DNA from 3 places in the Obesumbacterium proteus genome. Region 2 is predicted to be linked to each of the others. Evidence: predicted binding sites of a transcription regulator. Region 2 holds the regulator's gene; each other region holds the start of a gene.
What was found. The regulator LexA, encoded in region 2, represses DNA repair genes until DNA is damaged. The targets are predictions, from matches to a motif close to TNCTGTATGTACATACAGNA.
Positions count from the first base shown of each region.

Region 1: a site for LexA is predicted at 2,029-2,048, ahead of sbmC (DNA gyrase inhibitor SbmC). Genes of this name have one in related genera too.
Region 3: a site for LexA is predicted at 1,846-1,865, ahead of umuD (translesion error-prone DNA polymerase V autoproteolytic subunit). Genes of this name have one in related genera too.

Region 1 is NZ_CP014608.1:4,108,870-4,115,102, reverse strand. Features, by position in the region: gene mak (fructokinase) at 1-431, shown strand, start outside; gene tcuC (MFS transporter) at 497-1,822, opposite strand; gene sbmC (DNA gyrase inhibitor SbmC) at 2,079-2,549, shown strand; gene DSM2777_RS19200 (helix-turn-helix transcriptional regulator) at 2,646-3,512, shown strand; gene ptsP (phosphoenolpyruvate--protein phosphotransferase) at 3,509-6,004, opposite strand; gene ypdE (aminopeptidase) at 6,031-6,233, opposite strand, start outside.
Region 2 is NZ_CP014608.1:267,229-273,461, forward strand. Features, by position in the region: gene zur (zinc uptake transcriptional repressor Zur) at 147-656, shown strand; gene DSM2777_RS01405 (CsbD family protein) at 849-1,058, opposite strand; gene dinF (MATE family efflux transporter DinF) at 1,389-2,729, opposite strand; gene lexA (transcriptional repressor LexA) at 2,867-3,475, opposite strand; gene dpiA (two-component response regulator DpiA) at 3,640-4,338, opposite strand; gene dpiB (sensor histidine kinase DpiB) at 4,307-5,968, opposite strand.
Region 3 is NZ_CP014608.1:3,196,924-3,203,143, forward strand. Features, by position in the region: gene DSM2777_RS15195 (phosphoethanolamine transferase) at 1-880, opposite strand, end outside; gene umuD (translesion error-prone DNA polymerase V autoproteolytic subunit) at 1,882-2,301, shown strand; gene umuC (translesion error-prone DNA polymerase V subunit UmuC) at 2,301-3,569, shown strand; gene cho (excinuclease Cho) at 3,618-4,433, shown strand; gene DSM2777_RS15215 (Shedu immune nuclease family protein) at 4,925-5,995, opposite strand.

The DNA.
Region 1 (6,233 bases), 1.2 Mb from region 2:
CTTTGCCTTGGCTTACTGACGACGAGTGGCAGTATCAGAAAGAGGTGCCTTGCTACTGTGGGAAATCAGGCTGTATTGAAACCTTTATCTCTGGTACCGGTTTTGAAACAGACTACCAGCGTTTAGGCGGCCAGCCGCTGGCGGGCGCTGAAATCATGGCGTTATCTCGTCAAGGCGATGCGTTGGCTGAGCGTGCGATTACTCACTATGAACAGCGACTAGCAAAATCGTTAGCCCACGTAATTAACATCATCGATCCTGACGTGGTGGTGCTTGGTGGTGGGATGAGTAATGTGGACCGGTTATATACCACGGTGCCGCCGCTGATCTCAACGTGGGTATTCGGACGGGAATGCGAAACGCCGGTGCGTAAAGCTAAACACGGTGACTCCAGCGGCGTGCGCGGTGCTGCGTGGCTGTGGCCGCTTTAAGGCCAAAAAATCCCGACTTTCTCTGGATGAAAAAGTCGGGAAGATTCATTTCTGGCGCGAGAAACTTACTTTGGCTCTATCGCGCTGCCGCTAGGCACCGTGACGGCTCGATTGCTATTCAAACGTTGGATTGCCGGTAGCGCCAGCGCGGCGATTAAGCCACAGGCCGCGGCAGCCGAAAGCCACATCCCCGGCATCGCTTTATCACCGGTGGCGTGGATCAGATAGCTGGAGATGGCCGGTGTAAATCCGCCAAAAATCGCCGTTGCCAAACTATAAGCCATGGAAAAGCCCGAAGCGCGCACTTCTGCTGGCATGATTTCGGTTAGGCATACCACCATCGCACCGTTATAGCTGGCATACATAAACGACAGCCACAGCTCCACCTCAATCAAATGCGCAAAGCTGGGATGTGCTACCAGCCAGTTCAAGGATGGATAAGACGTCAGCAGCATCAACGCGCTAAACAGTAACAACAGTGGCCGGCGGCCGACTTTGTCTGACAGAGAACCCATCACCGGTAGCCAGAATAGGTTTGAAATCCCCACTAACAGCGTGACCAAAAAGCTTTGCTGAGCGGTGAATTGCAGCACCGTTTTGCCATAGGTTGGCGTGAACGCCGTGATGAGATAGAACGACACCGTGGTGGTCACCACCATAAACATACCCACCAGAACCAACTGCCAGTTACTGGCAACCGAACGGGTAATTTCGCTCATGCTTGGACGATGTTTGCGTTGGTTAAACGCCTCAGTTTCTTCCAACATACGGCGGATATAAAACAAGAAAGGCACAATCAGGCAGCCCACGATAAACGGAATGCGCCAACCCCAATCCGTCATCACGCTCTTGCCAAGATACTGATTCAACCCCACGCCCAGCAGCGCCGCAAAGATAACGGCAATTTGTTGGCTGCCGGATTGCCAGCTAACGTAAAACCCTTTGCGATCTTTCGGGGCAATCTCAGACAGGTAGACGGATACTCCGCCCAGCTCCACACCGGCTGAAAAACCTTGTAGCAGACGACCGGCCAGAATCAGTAGCGGTGCCGCCATGCCAATGCTGTGGTACGACGGCGTACAGGCGATGGTTAATGTTCCCAGCGCCATCAGGCCTAAGGTAATCAATAAACCTCGGCGGCGACCGTGATGGTCAATATAGGCACCCAACACAATCGCGCCTAATGGCCGCATTAAGAAGCCCGCGCCGAACGTCATCAACGTTAGCATGAGTGATGCAAAGGGGCTTTGCGTGGGGAAAAATGTTTCAGCTATCGCGCTGGCGTAATAGCCAAACACCATAAAATCATACATTTCGAGAAAGTTACCGCTTGTGACGCGGAACACGGTTCGGGCGTTAGCCTGAGAGGGCTTTGAGGCAGATGAAGTCATATGTTACTTCCTATGTTTTTGTTTGTATTTTTTTTACAAGTTAATGACAACTGAAAGTGTGATGTTGGTGGGTGTTTCTTTTTTGTGCATAAAAACCAATGTAACGATCTGTAAAATAGGGCGCTTATTTTTTCACCAAGATCCGTAACGCGGCGCGAATCACAGAAGTGAAAATCGGCAGTTGGCAATTTGGTTTATTTTGACAATACTGTTTATGGATACAGTATTTCACTTGGCAATGAGAGAGGGCGTTACAATGGAAATGATTGTAGAGCAGCGCGCCGAGCGCATTTTCGCGGGTATTCGCATGGTTGGGCCGTTAGACCAAAATGTGGGTGTCGGTTTTCAGAAGCTATATCAATGGATTGATAATAATAAGGTGGATGAAAACGGTGACTGGATTGCGATCTATTACGACAACCCAGAAGAAGTTCCACCGGAAGAGATGCGCGTTGATACCGCGATTACCGTCGAGCCTGATTTTGTTTTACCGGCCAATAGCGAAGGGGTTCGCATTGATACCTTGAAAGGCGGCTTATACGCGGTGGCGCAGGCGCACGTTGAGGACGGTGATTTTGGTCGCCCGTGGATGGAGTTTTTCAACGAAGTCCTGCCAAGAAGCGGCTATGTACCCATTAACGCGCCGTGTTTTGAAAAATACCACAACGATGGCACCGAAAGCGGCATATGGGATTTTGAAATGTGTGTGCCTGTTCAGAAAGCGTAAGTAGAGGGCGTGGTATATTGACCTCATGACGACGGGGGAAATATGGGTGAGGGAATACGGGATGATGTGCATGTGTGAAGTGATATGTGAAGTGATATGTCGCTGACGGATCATCCGTTTTTCACCGAGTTATTAAGCGGGCTGGTTTTGAATCCTCAGCAGCTTAAACACACTTATTTTGCTCAGCGTTCCCATGATAACCAAGGCCATGCGTTAGGGAATGGCCTTGGTGTTAAATTTCCGCGCCTTGAAATTGTTTTACGTGGCAGCTATACGGCAGAAAAGCCAGCGGGTACGAGCATTACGCTGGCTCACGGCGATGCGCTGTTTATTCCTGCGTTGGCGAGCAGTCAGCCGACGTGGGACAAAGATGTGTTATTGCTCAGCGTGCTGTTTGCGCCGTCCTATATTGGTTTTCATTTCTTTGATAAACGCGCTGCAACAGCGGGCTTTCATCGTTTAAGAACGCTGGAAATAACCCAACAAAATGCCGAAGAGATCGAGCATATTTTACAGGCGCTAAATGCGTTAGCGGCAAGAACGGCAGATCCTGATATTGGCCGTTATTTAGTGCTGAGTCTGCTGCATGTTTGCCGCAATCAACTGGCCTTACCGCTGGCAAATAAAATGCAGCGCGGTGCTTTTTTATATAAAAGCATCTGTACTTACGTTCAGGATAATTTTTCCAGTGGGCTTACCCGCGAAAATACCGCCGCTATGTTCAATATCAGCGCTAATCATCTGTCTCGTATTTTTCAGCAAGAGGGAAGTATGAGCTTTATTGATTATCTGCATTGGGTGCGGTTGGGCAAAGCCAAGATGATCTTACAGAAATACCATTTGAACGTGAATGAAGTCGCCCACCGCTGTGGTTATAGCGATGCGAGCTATTTTTGCCGCTTGTTTAAGCGGCAATTTGAGGTAACGCCCTCGGAATACCGAGAGCGTTTCTTATCGAGTTAAAAGGTTAATTCGCTTTGTAGCAACGAGAGGATAGCCTCTGCATCCGGCGCTGAACGCATCGCCTCACGAAACTCTTTCTTCACTAATTTACGCGCGAGCTGCGAAAAGACTTTAACGTGGCTAACGCTGTCTTGCGCGCCGAGGGTTAGCATAATAACGAAATCGACTTCCCCCATTTCGGATTGCCAATCAATAACCTTTTCAAGGCGAGCAATACTGATACTGGAGTGCTTAATATGAGTCGATTTGGTGTGCGGAATTGCAAAACCAAAACCCACACCGGTGGTAACAATATCCTCACGCTGCCAAACATCCTCTTCCAGCTCGGTTGGATGATCGGTGCGATCCTGAATGGCTAAATTGCCGCATAAATATTGAATCACCTGCTCTTTATTGGTTAGGGGGGCGGGAACGATAATATTCTCTAGAGCCAATAACGGTTTCTGTTCAGCAGGAATTGCCTGCGTATCCAGTAACGCTTCAATATCGTTCGCCGATTTACACTCACAGGCGCGATTGGCCAGTGCAACGCACTCTTCGGCGCTGAGCTTACGCGCCAGCTCTTTAATGGCTGGAATGCGTGCACCGCTCATGCTCAGTTCGTCCAGACCTAGACCGATCAGCAGTGGCAAATATCTTGGCTCCCCTCCGAGTTCACCGCACAGCCCCACCCAGCGTTCACGTCGATGTGCTACGTCGATTATCTGGCGCAGCATACGCAAAAACGAAGGGGTAATCGGATTATAAAGGTGGGCGACGCGTTGGTTATTGCGATCGACGGCATACAGATATTGCGTTATATCGTTGGAACCAATGCTAAAGAAATCAACCTCATCGCAGAAGTGATCGATGATAAAACACACCGAGGGGACTTCAACCATAATGCCGAGCTCTAGCGTTTCGGCATAGCGTAAACCTTCCGCTTTCAGCGAAAGCTGAGCCGAGGCGATTTGCTGTTTCACCCACAGAATTTCATCGAGCGTGTGAACCATTGGGATCATTAAACGTGCATATCCCGTGGTGGCCGCTCGAAGTATAGCGCGCAGTTGAAGGGTAAATAGCTCGGTAAACTCGGGATAAATGCGTACCGCACGATAGCCAAGAAACGGATTTTCTTCTTGAGGGATATTCAGATAGCTGATTTTTTTGTCGCCGCCGATATCCATGGTGCGAAAAATCACGGGATGGTTGCCAGCATTCATCAGCACCTGCTGATAGGCTTCAAACTGTTCTTGCTCATCGGGCGCTTTGTCGCGATCCATAAACAGCATTTCGGTGCGAAATAGGCCAATACCTTCAGCCCCTTGGCTAAACGCGGCGGGGGCTTCTTGCGCCGTACCGATGTTGGCACCAATTTCAATGCAGCGCCCATCCTGCGTCACCGCCGGAAGATCCGCCATTTTCAGCTGACGTGCACGGTTTTGCTGTTCCAGCCCGAGAGCCACGGAGAAATAGCCACTGACGTCTTCATTAGGCTCAATCACCAGAATACCGGCCTGCGCGTCGATAAAGACGGTTTTATCATCCAAATGCTGTAAGGCCGACAGTTCGATCCCCGACAGCACGGGGATGCCCAATGAGCGCGCTAAAATGAGCGTATGCGAGGTGCGTCCGGTTTGCGCTAACACCATTCCTGCCAGCAGTTGTTTGTCTAAGCTTAAAAACTGACTCGGCGTGATATCTTCGGCGGCAATAATCGTTGGTTTATGTAAAACCAGCGGAGCGCCCAAATTGACGTTGGGATAGGCAACTTGCAGCAGCTGCGCGGTAATGTCTCTGATATCTTGCACGCGCTCGCGCAGGTATTCACTCGCTGACATGGCTAATTTGCCGCACACTTCTTCCATGCTTTCAATGGCCGCGGTCGCCAGACTGCACTTTCTCTGGTTCAGATGGCGCAAAATATTTTGGCTAAATTCTTTGTCCTGAATCAGCGAGAGATGGGCATTAATAATAGTTTTGCTTTGCCCTTTTAGGCTGGTCAGCTGGTGGTTAAGCTGTTCGGCAAGCGCAATCAAGCTATGTTCAAGCAGAAGTGGGTCCTGCACGTTGGCCGGTTGTGATTTATAGATGTCGATATTGGTATGGCGGTAGATCAACAGCGCGCCATGTCCGATGCCGCTGGATAGACCGCAGCCATGGATTAGGCTTGGTTGAAAGTGAGATAGCGAGCGTGGGATAGGGCGCGTGGTGGCTACGGGCAGAGGTTCAATTTCACTGTCGCTGTCGGCAAAGCTCTGTTTAATATAGGTGTCTAACGCGCGGTAGGCTTTTTCTTCATCGTGCCCGTGGATTTCGAGCAGGCAAGCGTCGTTAAACAATGTTCCGGTGCTGATAAGCGCGAGTGAACTTTTCGCGTCGGCGCGGTGATTGGAGCGCTGGTTAATAAAGATAATCTCACTGTCAAACAGACCGCACTGGCCTTTGAGTTCATAGGCGGGGCGGGCATGTAAGCCGTTTGGCAGAGGGCAGAGAAATTCTATCTTTAGCATGGCATGAATCCTTTTCTAAACTCGCGCTACTGCGAAAAGTCCGTTAAATGATGGAGTGTGTCGGCATTCAGTTGCTGGATGACCGCAACGAGAAGCTGCTTGGTCTGTTCGACATCCCGCAAATCCGCAATCGATGCGGCGCAATGGCCATGCCGCGTTGGTGCGCCCAGTACCGCAGTTGGAATGCCTTTGCCGCAAAGATGTACGCTGCCGCCATCGGTACCGCCGT
Region 2 (6,233 bases):
GTAAAAGCGGGCTGACGGGAATCCCCTGTCAGCCCGTTTTATTTTGGGTGAGCAAATGCTGCCAACAAAAATGTAGCTTGAAGTATGACGGGTATAATTATGTTAAAATAACGGCACCCTATTGGCTTGGCCGGAAGCAAAACATCATGACCACAACTTCTTTAGAGCGACTGCTCGCACAGGCAGAAGAAATTTGTCTGCAACGCAATGTTCGACTGACTCCGCAAAGAATGGAAGTGTTGCGTCTGATGGCCTGCCAGAAAGGCACGATCAGTGCTTATGATTTACTGGATCTTCTGCGCGTCTCCGAACCACAGGCTAAACCGCCAACCATCTATCGTGCGCTCGACTTTTTGCTAGAACAAGGCTTCATCCACAAAGTGGAGTCCACTAATAGCTATGTGATGTGTCATCACATCGAAGAGCCTAGCCATACATCGGCATTATTTATTTGTCATCGCTGCGGGCAGGTAACTGAGCAAACAACCCAGGATGTACAGGAGCATTTAGAAAAGCTTGCTGCGCTGACGGGATTTTCATTACAGCATAGCGTGGTAGAAGCGCATGGTTTATGTCGAGACTGCGGGAAAATTGAATCCTGCGATAGCCGCGATACGTGTCATCACGATCATTCCGAGCCGAAAAAGAAAAAATAGCGTTTAAATTACGCATAAAAAAGAGCCGCATCTGCGGCTCTTTTTTTAATCATCTGCAATCAATATCAGCAGTGGCACATTATTAATAAAGGAATATCAGCAATGGCGTATTGTCCATTTTAATATTCGAATCCATTCTTTATTTATAATGCGTATTTGCAGAGTGATTATTTAGGCAAGTAAACTTAAATATCACCAACGATATTTATTATGATCTTCCCACGCTTTAACTTCTTTCTCAGCGGCTTCTTTCTGATAGCCGTAGCGTTCCTGAATTTTACCTACCAGCTGATCGCGCTTCCCTTCGATTACAGTAAGATCATCGTCGGTTAACTTACCCCATTTCTCTTTCACTGTTCCCTTGAACTGCTTCCAGTTACCGCTCGCTTGATCTTTATTCATAATAACTCCGTATCACTTATGTAATGGAATATATTCCCCACACATCTTTACTCGATTGAATTAATCACAATTGCGATGTGAGGCATCAGTTAACGTTCACCATTAAGACTAGCGGATACAGAGCATAAAAATATTTTCAGCTAGATAATCGATAATATTTAATAAAAAACTTTCGCAGAAAAGCACAAAAGCAGAGAGAAAACAGGGAATAAGCGGAGAATAATTTTTTTCACCTAGAATGTAAGCAAATATTAATAACGCGTCATTTTAGGGCAATGCAAAAACTATCAGAATTATCACATTGCCCTGATTATTTAACGCTATAACACCCTAATTTAACTCAATATTACCGGTGGGGAACCATGTTTTATCCCGCCAATGACGACGCCAGACAACCCACAAGGAAAGTCCGCGCAGCGATAAAAATACCGCCAAAGCCAACCATAAACCATGGTTGCCTAGCCAAGGGAGCGTGCACAGCGTTAAACCATAACCCGCCGCGGCAACGGCCATACTATTACGCATTTCGGCACCGCGCGTCGCGCCGATAAACATGCCATCTAATAGATAACACCACACGCCCAGCAGCGGTAAAACAATCTGCCACGGCAGGTAGTGCGACGCCAACGATTGTACTTCTGGCAACGAGGTTAAGATCTGAATGATTTGTTGACCAAATACGGCATACAGCATGGCAAAGAACACCGCCACGATACCCGCCTGCCGACAGGCAGAATGCCAGATTTTCTGTAGTTTACGACCGTCGCGTGCACCATAGGCCTGCCCAGAATGAGCTTCCACTGCATAGGCAAAACCATCTAGCGCATAGGCGGTAAACGTCAGCAGGTTCATCAGAACCGCATTCACCGCCACCACTTCGCTTCCCATTCTGGCACCCAGAATCGTCAGCGATGAAAAGCATAGTTGCAGCAGCAAAGAACGCAGCATGATGTCGCGGTTTAACGCCAACAGGCGGCGAAGGTTTCCACGCCACGCGTTGCGGAAATATTCCAGATGTAGGCCACGTAGCTTCATCACGTGCCAAACCAGACCGAGCCCCAGTAAAAAGGTCGCGTAGTCGGCAATCACCGTCGCACTTGCTGCACCGGGCACCTTCCAGCCCAGTCCAACAACAAACCACAGATCGAGCGTGATGTTAATAACGTTACCCACAACCAGCAATATGACCGGCGCACGGGCATATTGAACGCCTAACAGCCAGCCAAGAATAACAAGGTTCGCCAGCGTCGCAGGTGCACCAAGCCAGCGAATCTGCATAAACAAACGAGCCTGCTCGAGTACATCTTCATGACCGCCCACAATCCGCAGCACGCCGTTAATCAAAGGCTGTCGCAGCGCGATGATAACGATCCCTGCCAGCAACGCTATGAGCATTGGCTGCACAAGCGCACGAGCCAACGCCGTTTTATCCCCCGCGCCGAACGCTTGCGCAGTTAGCCCCGTGGTGCTCATGCGTAAAAATAGCAGCAGCATAAATAAGAATGACGTAGCCATCGCGCCAACGGCTACACCACCAAGATAAACAGGGCTATCCAAATGCCCAATTACGGCGGTATCGACTAGCCCTAACAACGGAACGGAGATATTCGATAGGATCATCGGCAGTGCGAGGATCCACAGCGCCTTATCGGTTGGTGTAAGCATTTTCATTTTTTTGAATTCATTCCAGATAACCGACCCGTTATCTCAACACAAAGAGGTTTACAGCATGAACGAATACGCCATAAAAAAGCCCCAATTAAGGGGCTTAGTCTATCGGTGTGATACCAAACGCAACAGGTGAAGTTTTAGATCCAGTCGCCGTTACGAATAACACCTACCGCTAAACCTTCAATCGTGAAGTTTTGCTCGCGCAGGTCAACAACAATAGGCTCGAAATCGCTGTTTTCTGGCAACAGCTGAACAATATTGCCTTGCTTTTTCAGTCGCTTAACCGTCACTTCATCTTCGATACGCGCAACCACAACCTGCCCATTACGCACATCCTGTGTTTTATGCACAGCCAGCAAATCGCCGTCTAAAATACCGATATCGCGCATCGACATTCCGTTAACGCGCAGTAAGAAATCGGCATTAGGCTTAAACAGAGCAGGATCGACCTGATAATGGCCTTCAATATGTTCTTGCGCTAGCAGAGGTTCACCCGCTGCCACGCGGCCAATTAACGGCAGGCCGGTTTCATCTTCCATCAAAAGACGAATACCACGCGAAGCACCGGAAACGATCTCGATAACGCCTTTACGTTGCAGTGCTTTTAAATGTTCTTCTGCCGCATTAGGAGAGCGGAATCCCAAGCGCTGAGCAATTTCAGCGCGGGTTGGCGGCATGCCAGTTTGTTCAATATGGTCACGAATCAGATCGTAGACTTCCTGCTGTCTGGCTGTAAGTGCTTTCATTCCACCACCTGTTTGTTTATACAGTTTTGCTGTGAGTATATACAGGTAGCGACCATTTTGAAACCGTCAAATACATAAAGATTGAGCCGTGACGCATCTGATCTGCATTAAGCGTGCGTTTTTTGTATTTTCAGTCAGCTACCCGTCAATAATCGGCCCATTCATCAGCCATTTTTGACCGTTTCTGGCGCTCTATAGGTTCGTTGTGGGCGGCCCACTTTTCCATACACGATTTCAGCCATAATCAGATGGCGGCCCGCGCAAAACTCTAAGTAGCGCCGTGCCGTTGTTCGGCTGAGTTTAAGCTCCTGCGCAACGGTTTCTGCGGTATGACGCGCATCAGGATCGGCAAATAGCTTCTGCACCTTATCTAAGGTCAGCGCATCGATGCCAACCGGCAATTCTTCTTTCTGCTCGCCACGCGCATAGGCATTGAACATATCATCAATTTGGCGCTGGCTGGCGCTATCGCTGTTAGCGAGCATCCGCTTGCGTACATGGTAGCGTTCAAGCGTTTGCCCCAAGCGTTCGTAAGCAATCGGCTTCACTAAATAGTCGAATACACCACAGCGCACCGCGTCTGACACCGTATCCATATCACTTGCCGCGGTGGTGAAAACCACACCGCCAGGGAAACGAGCCTGAGTTAATTCATGCAATAGCGTGATGCCTTTGCCATCGGGTAAATAGTTATCCAGCAAGATGAGGTCGGGTTTGAATCGCTCAATCATCATTCTGGCCTGAGCAAGATTTCCCGCCAACCATACCTGACCACAGCCCTGGAAATGGCGAATAAACTCCGCATGCATTTCTGCAAGTGGCGTTTCGTCTTCAACTATTAGAATCGTTATTGGTTGTGTCATAAGTCTTTTTCACTTTCGGAATAAATACGGAAAATAAAGTTCCACAAGGTTCGTTGTCTTCCAACGTAATCACACCGCCACAGCGGCCTACATAGCTGGCAATCAGGTATAGCCCGATGCCATGCTCACCGGCGTCTTCTGTTTTGGTGCTGACCCCTTGCTCAAAAATAGCCTCACGTAAAGACTCTGGAACGCCACATCCTTGATCGGCTACTTCCACGATCACATCCTCGCCCTCGTCGCTAAGATACAGCTCGACGGTTTTATTGCCCTGCGAATTCTTCAGGCTAGCATCAAAGGCATTGTCGAGTAGATTACCCACGATGGCCGCGAACTCCGTGCTATCAAGCCCTTCAGGTAACTGACGTAGCTGACTGCCTTCGACCAAATTAAACGTCAGCCCCAGTTCCCGAGCGCGCTGCGCTTTACCAAAAAGTAGCCCCGCGACCTGACGGTCGTCGAAAGAACCTCTCAGACTATCAATAAGCTGCTGCTGCGCCTGCGATTCCCCTTTTACCATTGCCAGCGCACGATCATATTCTTTCATTTGTAACAGCCCGTTGATCGTCGACATCCAGTTAAGATGCTCATGACGTAACGTGCGCAGGCTTTCAACATACTGTTTTATCTGCGTGAGCTGGGCGTTGAGCGTGCTAATTTCATCTTTACTACGGAAACTGATAATTGCGCCCAATAGCTCATCGCCGAAATGTATGGCAGCACGGTTGGCAATAACGCTCAACCCATTAAAAGTGCAAATCACATCCTGCCGTTTTTCTTCTATTTGTTCCGTGAAAAAGCCCGCAGGATCAACAACCTCTTCAATCGGTTTCCCCAGCCATTGTCTTCCCGGCGAACTTAACCCTAGCATTTTGCGCGCATTTCGGTTGATCGCAGTAATCAGCCCATCGGGGTCGACCGCAATAAGTCCCTCATATACCGAGCCAAACAACGCGTCTTGCTGGCGCACCACGCGCGCAATTTGGCGCGGTTCCATTCCTAACATTTGCCGACGAATGTGTGAAGCAAACATCCACGACAGCAACATCAAGATAATAAGAATCAGGACAAACACGCCCGCCAAAGGCAGTAAAAAATCTAGTCGCCAGCTGTCTATCTTGCTGACCAAATAGCCCAGCGAAACCACGCCAATAATTTTGCCCTGCTCATCAAAAATCGGCGTTTTTGCACGCATTGCCATACCGATAGAACCTTTACCGGTAATAAAATAACTCTCGCCACGCTCCAACGCTCCGGGCTTACTCCATTGCATCGGAAGACCAATTTTGGCCGGATTAGGATGATATAAGCGGATAGAGTTTTTATCCCCGATAACAACATAGTCAAAATCCGAACCGGTACCTAATTTATTGGCGATAATGGCAAGACGTTTGGTATCTCTATTTTTGACTGCCGTGACAACACTATCAATTGAAGCAATGATTTTGGCCTGATTCATTGCCATATCACGCACATGATTACTAAGATAATCTTCAAATGAAGCAGATAAATATTTCCCTAGCGCGGCAACCAATAATGTTGAGACGAGGAGTAATAAAAGAAATATTCGTAAAGGAAATGCGATGCGGCTAAAAAACCTAAACTCTTTAACATTTGGTTTGCCAAACATCGATATTTCCTCTTTTTTGCGGCGAAATGATGGGCTAGTATCAGGGAAATGTAATGAATATGTTTCCTCATTTTCTGCCCACTACGGATTAGATCGTTGCAGATTCTACGGATTAAATCAATTAAACAAATAAAAACCACGTTACTTATCCAAATAAAAATAATTAAGAAAATAAAAACCATTAAGTCTATTTAATTCTGATAACTCTTTGTGAAATAGGTCAAGATTTCCCGCCTTAATACTCCTTACGATCATTCCGTCAACG
Region 3 (6,220 bases), 2.1 Mb from region 2:
ATAAATAATGGCATGATCGCAATATATTTTTACTCTCTATTCCTATCCACTCAGAGAAAAGGCCCAAGAAGCTAAGGCCGCTTCGTTCAGCAGAAATTGATTTTTTTTCGTTGCTATCAAATGATGTTATGAAGAATGGGACTTCGAAACTTTGCTTGTAAGCATCACTGTGAATCAACTCATAGTCATGTTTTATACTTTTTTTGTTGAATGATAAACCATGATCTGAAAAGTACATCATAGACCACATGCTGTTAGTATCTGTAAGCAAACTTTGAATGTTAGAAAGTAGCTTATCTGTATTTTTGATACTCTGGATATAACATGATAACTCGATGTTTCCATAGAAAATATCAAACTCGTCATTGGTCCGATGACATGTCGGAGTGTGACTTCCCATCAGATGAATGACTATTAGCTTTCCATTAACGCCTTTGTTAATATTAATAGACTCGCTTATTTTGGGTAGTAGATCAGAGTCTTGGTATTTAATTTTAGAATTATACCCCCCTTTTTTTAAGAAAAAATACTCATCTGCTTTTCTACCAATGCTTGATATAGGGCTCTCTATATCCCCTATAAAACCTTGATTGGAAATCCAGTAAGTATAAAGACCGGCTTTCTTTGCCAATGTAATTATATTGTTACTTAGATTTGGATATTGGGTCAATGAGTTAGTTAATGACGGTAAAGTTGAACTCCCAGCAGATATATAATTTAAAAAACGAACTCCATTAGTACTATCCATAAAAGGGGTGTTGTTAATTTCAAACCCATACATATGCATGTAATCTTTCCGAACACTTTCTCCTATAACAACTACGTACGTATTGTATTTGCCAGAAAACTTAACGTTTTCGAAAGTGTCAGCGTTGTTCATGTATCCTTCTAGCTTTTTTTTCTCGAGTTTAAACTCTTTTATGCTATGAAATAATTTTGACGCAAACTTCCACTCAGGAATTCCAATGTTAACTATATTGTTTCTTTTTATTATATTTTTTAGTGGACTTGCTATAGCAACGACCACTACAAAAAAATAATAAATCTTCTATATTTCTTGGGAAATGAACAATCAAGCCTGCAACACAAAAAGCATAAAGCTGCAATAAAAAATGAAAGAGTTATATATTTAATTGGAATGTTGCAGAGGAATTCTATGGATTCAATTGTGTTCGTGGAGTATAAAGAAGCGACAGTGTTGAAATTAGGTTCTCCATACAAAAAACCAACGGGTAAATAGATAATTGATATTCCAGATAAGATTATTAAAATAATTTTATTTATCACGCTTTTGGATATTATATATAATATGCTAAATGTAAAAAATACATAGATGATTTTAAAATCAAAACCATAAGCATAAGCAATATGACACAACGATATTAGTGAAAATATCGCTACATTTTTGAGTATATTATTGTTCATTTGAAACCATGCCAAAATATAAGTTAATAAAAAACAAAAAAATAGTATCTGTAATTATAATAAGCATGCAAACTATCTATTCAGTTGAATTTTGAAAAGATTAACTCTGCACTCTACATATATATTAACATTAGAAAATTTTATGTAAATACTTAAGGCGAGGTTATTAACATATTAATGTATTAATATTGGTACATTGATGGTTTACAGTTCAATATGTAAGATAGAAATGCAGCGATAACACCTTTGCATTCAAAACACGCCATCGTTATTTTCAGGCGAGGATACTACAGAGATAAACCAGAGCAGCGATAAGGTTTAGTCTTACAAAACATTTAATTCCAACCTAATCAGAACATTCCCGCCTGATCGCTGTTTATCTAATCAGTACGCTCTTTCCATAATTAAAAACTTACATTATGCTGTATGCATATACAGTAATCGTGGTTTGACGTTATGAAATTTTATCCAGTCGCGGCTTCTCTATCCGTTGTATCGCTTCCGCTCTTTGACAATCGTGTGCCAGCAGGTTTTCCGAGTCCTGCCGCTGACTACATCGACAAGCCGATCGATTTAAACGAGCTCTTAGTCGCACACCCTGCGGCTACTTACTTTCTCCGAGTGTCTGGTGAATCAATGACAGGGGCGGGCATTTTCGACGGTTCCCTGTTGTTAGTGGACTCAAGCATCAGACCCCAGCATAACGACATCATCATTGCGTGCCTTGGTGGTGAGTTCACCGTAAAGCGTTATGTCACTCGACCAAGAACGATGCTTTTAGCTGAGAACCCTGCTTATCCGCCTATCGAGCTTTATGAAGGGGAGGAGTTGGAGACGTTTGGTGTGGTTAAGTTTGTGATTAATGAGGCGCGGTGATGTTTGCCCTTGTTGATGTGAACAGCTTCTATGCCAGCTGTGAGGCGGCGTTTCGCCCCGATCTGAATGGTAAGCCAATCGTTGTGCTTTCAAATAACGACGGTTGTGTGATTGCGCTTTCTTCTGAGGCGAAAAGACTTGGAATAAAAATGGGTGAGCCTTACTTCAAGCAAAAACAATTGTTTGAGCAGTATGGCGTGCATGTTTTTAGCAGCAACTATTCCCTCTATGGTGATATGAGCCAGAGAGTGATGCGGTTGCTTGATGCGATGGCACCGCGTGTTGAAGTGTATTCGATTGATGAGGCGTTCATGGATCTTCGTGGTGTGAGCCATTGCCGTAATCTTGAAGATTTTGGGCGTGAAGTACGTGAAATCATTAAGTGGAGCACGCACCTTACAGTTGGGGTGGGCATTGCCCCGACGAAAACGCTGGCCAAGCTCGCTAATCATGCAGCGAAACAGTGGCCTAAAACCGGCGGCGTTGTCGATTTATCGAATGAGCTAAGACAGCGTAAGTTGATGGCCATCATGCCAGTAGAAGAGGTGTGGGGTGTTGGCAGGCGACTTTCCAAATCACTGAGAGCTACTGGGATTGATACGATACTAAAACTGGCCGATATGGATCTGGCCTATGTTCGTAAGAACTACACCGTTGTGCTTGAAAGAACTGTGCGGGAGCTGCGTGGAGAGTCATGTCTCGATATCGAAGAAGTCGCTCCTATCAAACAGCAAATTGTGTGCAGCCGGAGTTTCGGTGAACGTATCACTGAGTATCAGGATATGAAAGAGGCTATCTGTAGCTACGCAGAACGCGCCGCGGAGAAGCTGAGAGGTGAGCGCCAATTCTGTAAGCATGTCAGCACTTTCATCAAAACATCGCCATTCGCTGAGCGTGAGTTGTATTACAGTAATTTTGCATCCTCACGGCTAGAAACACCCACGAATGACACCCGAGATATCATCAAACACGCATTGTCATGTTTAGATAAAATTTGGCAGCCGGGCAATCGGTATCAAAAGGCGGGGATCATGCTGGGTGACTTTTACGATAACGGCGTGTCACAGCTTAATCTGTTTGATGAGTTGGGGCCAAAGCCCAACAGCGAGGCGCTGATGAAGGTTCTCGATGAGATAAACAATAAGGGTAGGGGCAAGATTTGGTTTGCGGGGCAAGGCATCCAAAAGAGCTGGCAGATGAAACGAAACATGCTTTCGCCAGCCTATACCACGCGGTTTAGCGAGTTACCTATTGCCAAGGCTCACTAGCTCATTCTGGCTGAAAGGAGACAATAAGTGTCAATATTAGATGAGGATATGTACAAATATCCAGAGCATCTGAAGAAAGAACTCGCAGCGCTCCCTTCGCGACCGGGGGTATATATTTTTCATGGTACAAGCAAGACAATGCCGCTTTATATCGGTAAAAGTGTCAATATTCGCTCTAGAGTTATGTCGCACTTCAGGAATAAAAATGAAGCAAAACTGCTTCATTTAACCACCCATATTGAGCATATTGAAATGGCTGGCGAGCTAGGGGCTCTGCTCATAGAAGCTCAGTTGATAAAGGCACAAAAACCATTATTCAACAAAAAGCTGAGACATGCTAAGCAGCTTTGTTCGCTATCGCTAAAGCGCAGCGGCGTTGAGGTTGTTTATGCTGGCGATCGTGACTTTTGGCATGAAGACCAATTATTCGGCTTATTTCCCAATAAATCGTCAGCATTAGATGCATTGAGAGCGGTAGCTGATCAGCAAAGACTTTGTTATGGCGTATTAGGTTTGGAGCGTTTGGTTCAAGGCAGTTCTTGCTTTCGTTATGCTCTTAAGCGGTGTGCCGGCGCTTGCTGCGGCAAGGAATCGCTCGAAGAACATCAGCTGCGTTTGGTGCAAGCGATGGAGAGCATGCGAGTACAGTGCTGGCCATATAATGGCAAAGTGGCTGTTGAAGAAAGTTGCGAGACTTTCACTCAGTATCACATTATTAATAACTGGTTTTACCTAGGAACAGTCGGAAGCTTGCAAGAGGCCAAATTAATCAACACTACGGCAGATTGTTTCGATAGGGACGGATACAAAATATTATGCAAACCGTTACTGAGTGGGAAGTTTAATATTATTGCTCTGGAATGAATTGAAGTTATTCACCGCTGCAATATTTTATATTTAATGCTCACTGCTGCTTACTTTGTATTGGAGTATTCATCTATGCTGGTGCAGTATTTGACTAAATTTCTGTTTCTTGAAATCTGGTCATAGCTTAATACTAGCCTTTACAGTGATTGTGTCCGGTGTCCGGGTGCTTCATGGAAAGAAGCAACATGGAACTATTGTGAGTCAGGACGTTCAGATAAGCCGTTTCTGGTGATGAATTGTATATTCAAGCAGTACCACCGGAGGCGCACGCCCCCCCCCGATTTACCTAATTCCTACTGATTAATACACCGTGATGTCTGCAATTCGCACCTCTTTGCATGAATGGGACATGGCTGGGCGGTAGGACTTTTGCTATGAGCGAGGAGCGGACGTTTGGCTTGCAACCAAAGCAATTGTGGGCTTATCAACGAGCTGCACATAAAGGCACATCAAGTTCATTATGCATAGGCTCTATCTTTCGGCACAGACTATCGTGTTAATCTCCTAAGCCAAGTATCCCAAGATTCAATACGGATAGGCGGAGTTGAATGAATTTCATAGTCATGGCGTTTTTTACTTTCTTCTAAATCGTTTACTGTTCGCCCCCCAATGACAATAGAACGAACGTATACATCTTTATTTGGATCTACTTGTTTACAAGATTTGGGCCCGACGAATGCATTATGGATTAAATCACCTGATAAAACTTTCATTCGTTTTTCATGAGCATCTTTCCGAAACGATTCATAATCCCTATAGACTAGACCAAGCCTTTTTTGGATCTGCTCTGCGGCATCTCTAACTTTATGGTTAAATGAACCGTAGTTATTCGCATTAACTAAGTTAAAGTTAGCCCCTTTCACTTCAATTAGGATGATATCCATACGCGACCTGCCTGTGAAAATTACAAAATCTACTGATCCGTCAGCTAATGGATATTCGGAAAAGCAAATATATTCATTACCACCGACGTAAGCCTCGGCAATTAAAGACAAATCACTTTTTATAACTCGCTGAATTTCTTGTTCCTTTGCACCTGACTCAATTAGCTGAGTAATTGAAGACTTGGGAATCATAGAGTTTAATATTTCGCACTTACGAGAAATGAATTCTGGTGAAGGTATATAATTTGAATCTATAAAAGGATCTCGAGCGTACCTTATTTTATCGGCTTTCTCATATATCCTCCCATTATTTATGCTGCGTTCAGAAAGCTCATCTTCATCACAACCAAGTAAGTCTAACACTTTTTCTCTTGATATTGAGAACCACTCTGTTTTTGGGTTTATGTTCACTATATCAAACGTATCAAGCTTATGTGAGTTTCTTTCGTAGTGCTCTATGAAAATGGCTGGTTGTGTAACTACCCCATGTTCATAGACTGAACTTATTATTTTTTCTACTGCATTGGTTACTGACTGTCCATCGTTTAATGCACCTAAGTCGGTTAAAAGCACAATAATATCTTTTTTGTTTATATAACATCTGACTCTGCAAATTCCACCAACTCCTGAAGTACGGTTATTGCCAAAATCGTGAACTAAATCTAAAATTTTCAATTTAAAAATATCCTTATGCTCTTTGAAATTGACTTTTAATTTAAGCTAGACGAACTTACGTTTCAACTTCATGCTTGTATGAACTAAACAACATCCGCTTCTGGCACAAAGCTGACCGTCAAGAAGATGTGGTTTGGGGATGCGGCATGCAAACCTTTTTGGGCTAGCCGAAAGCAAAGAGCAGCAGGTGAGTAATATTCGCCATTGTTGTGTTGCGTGATTTAT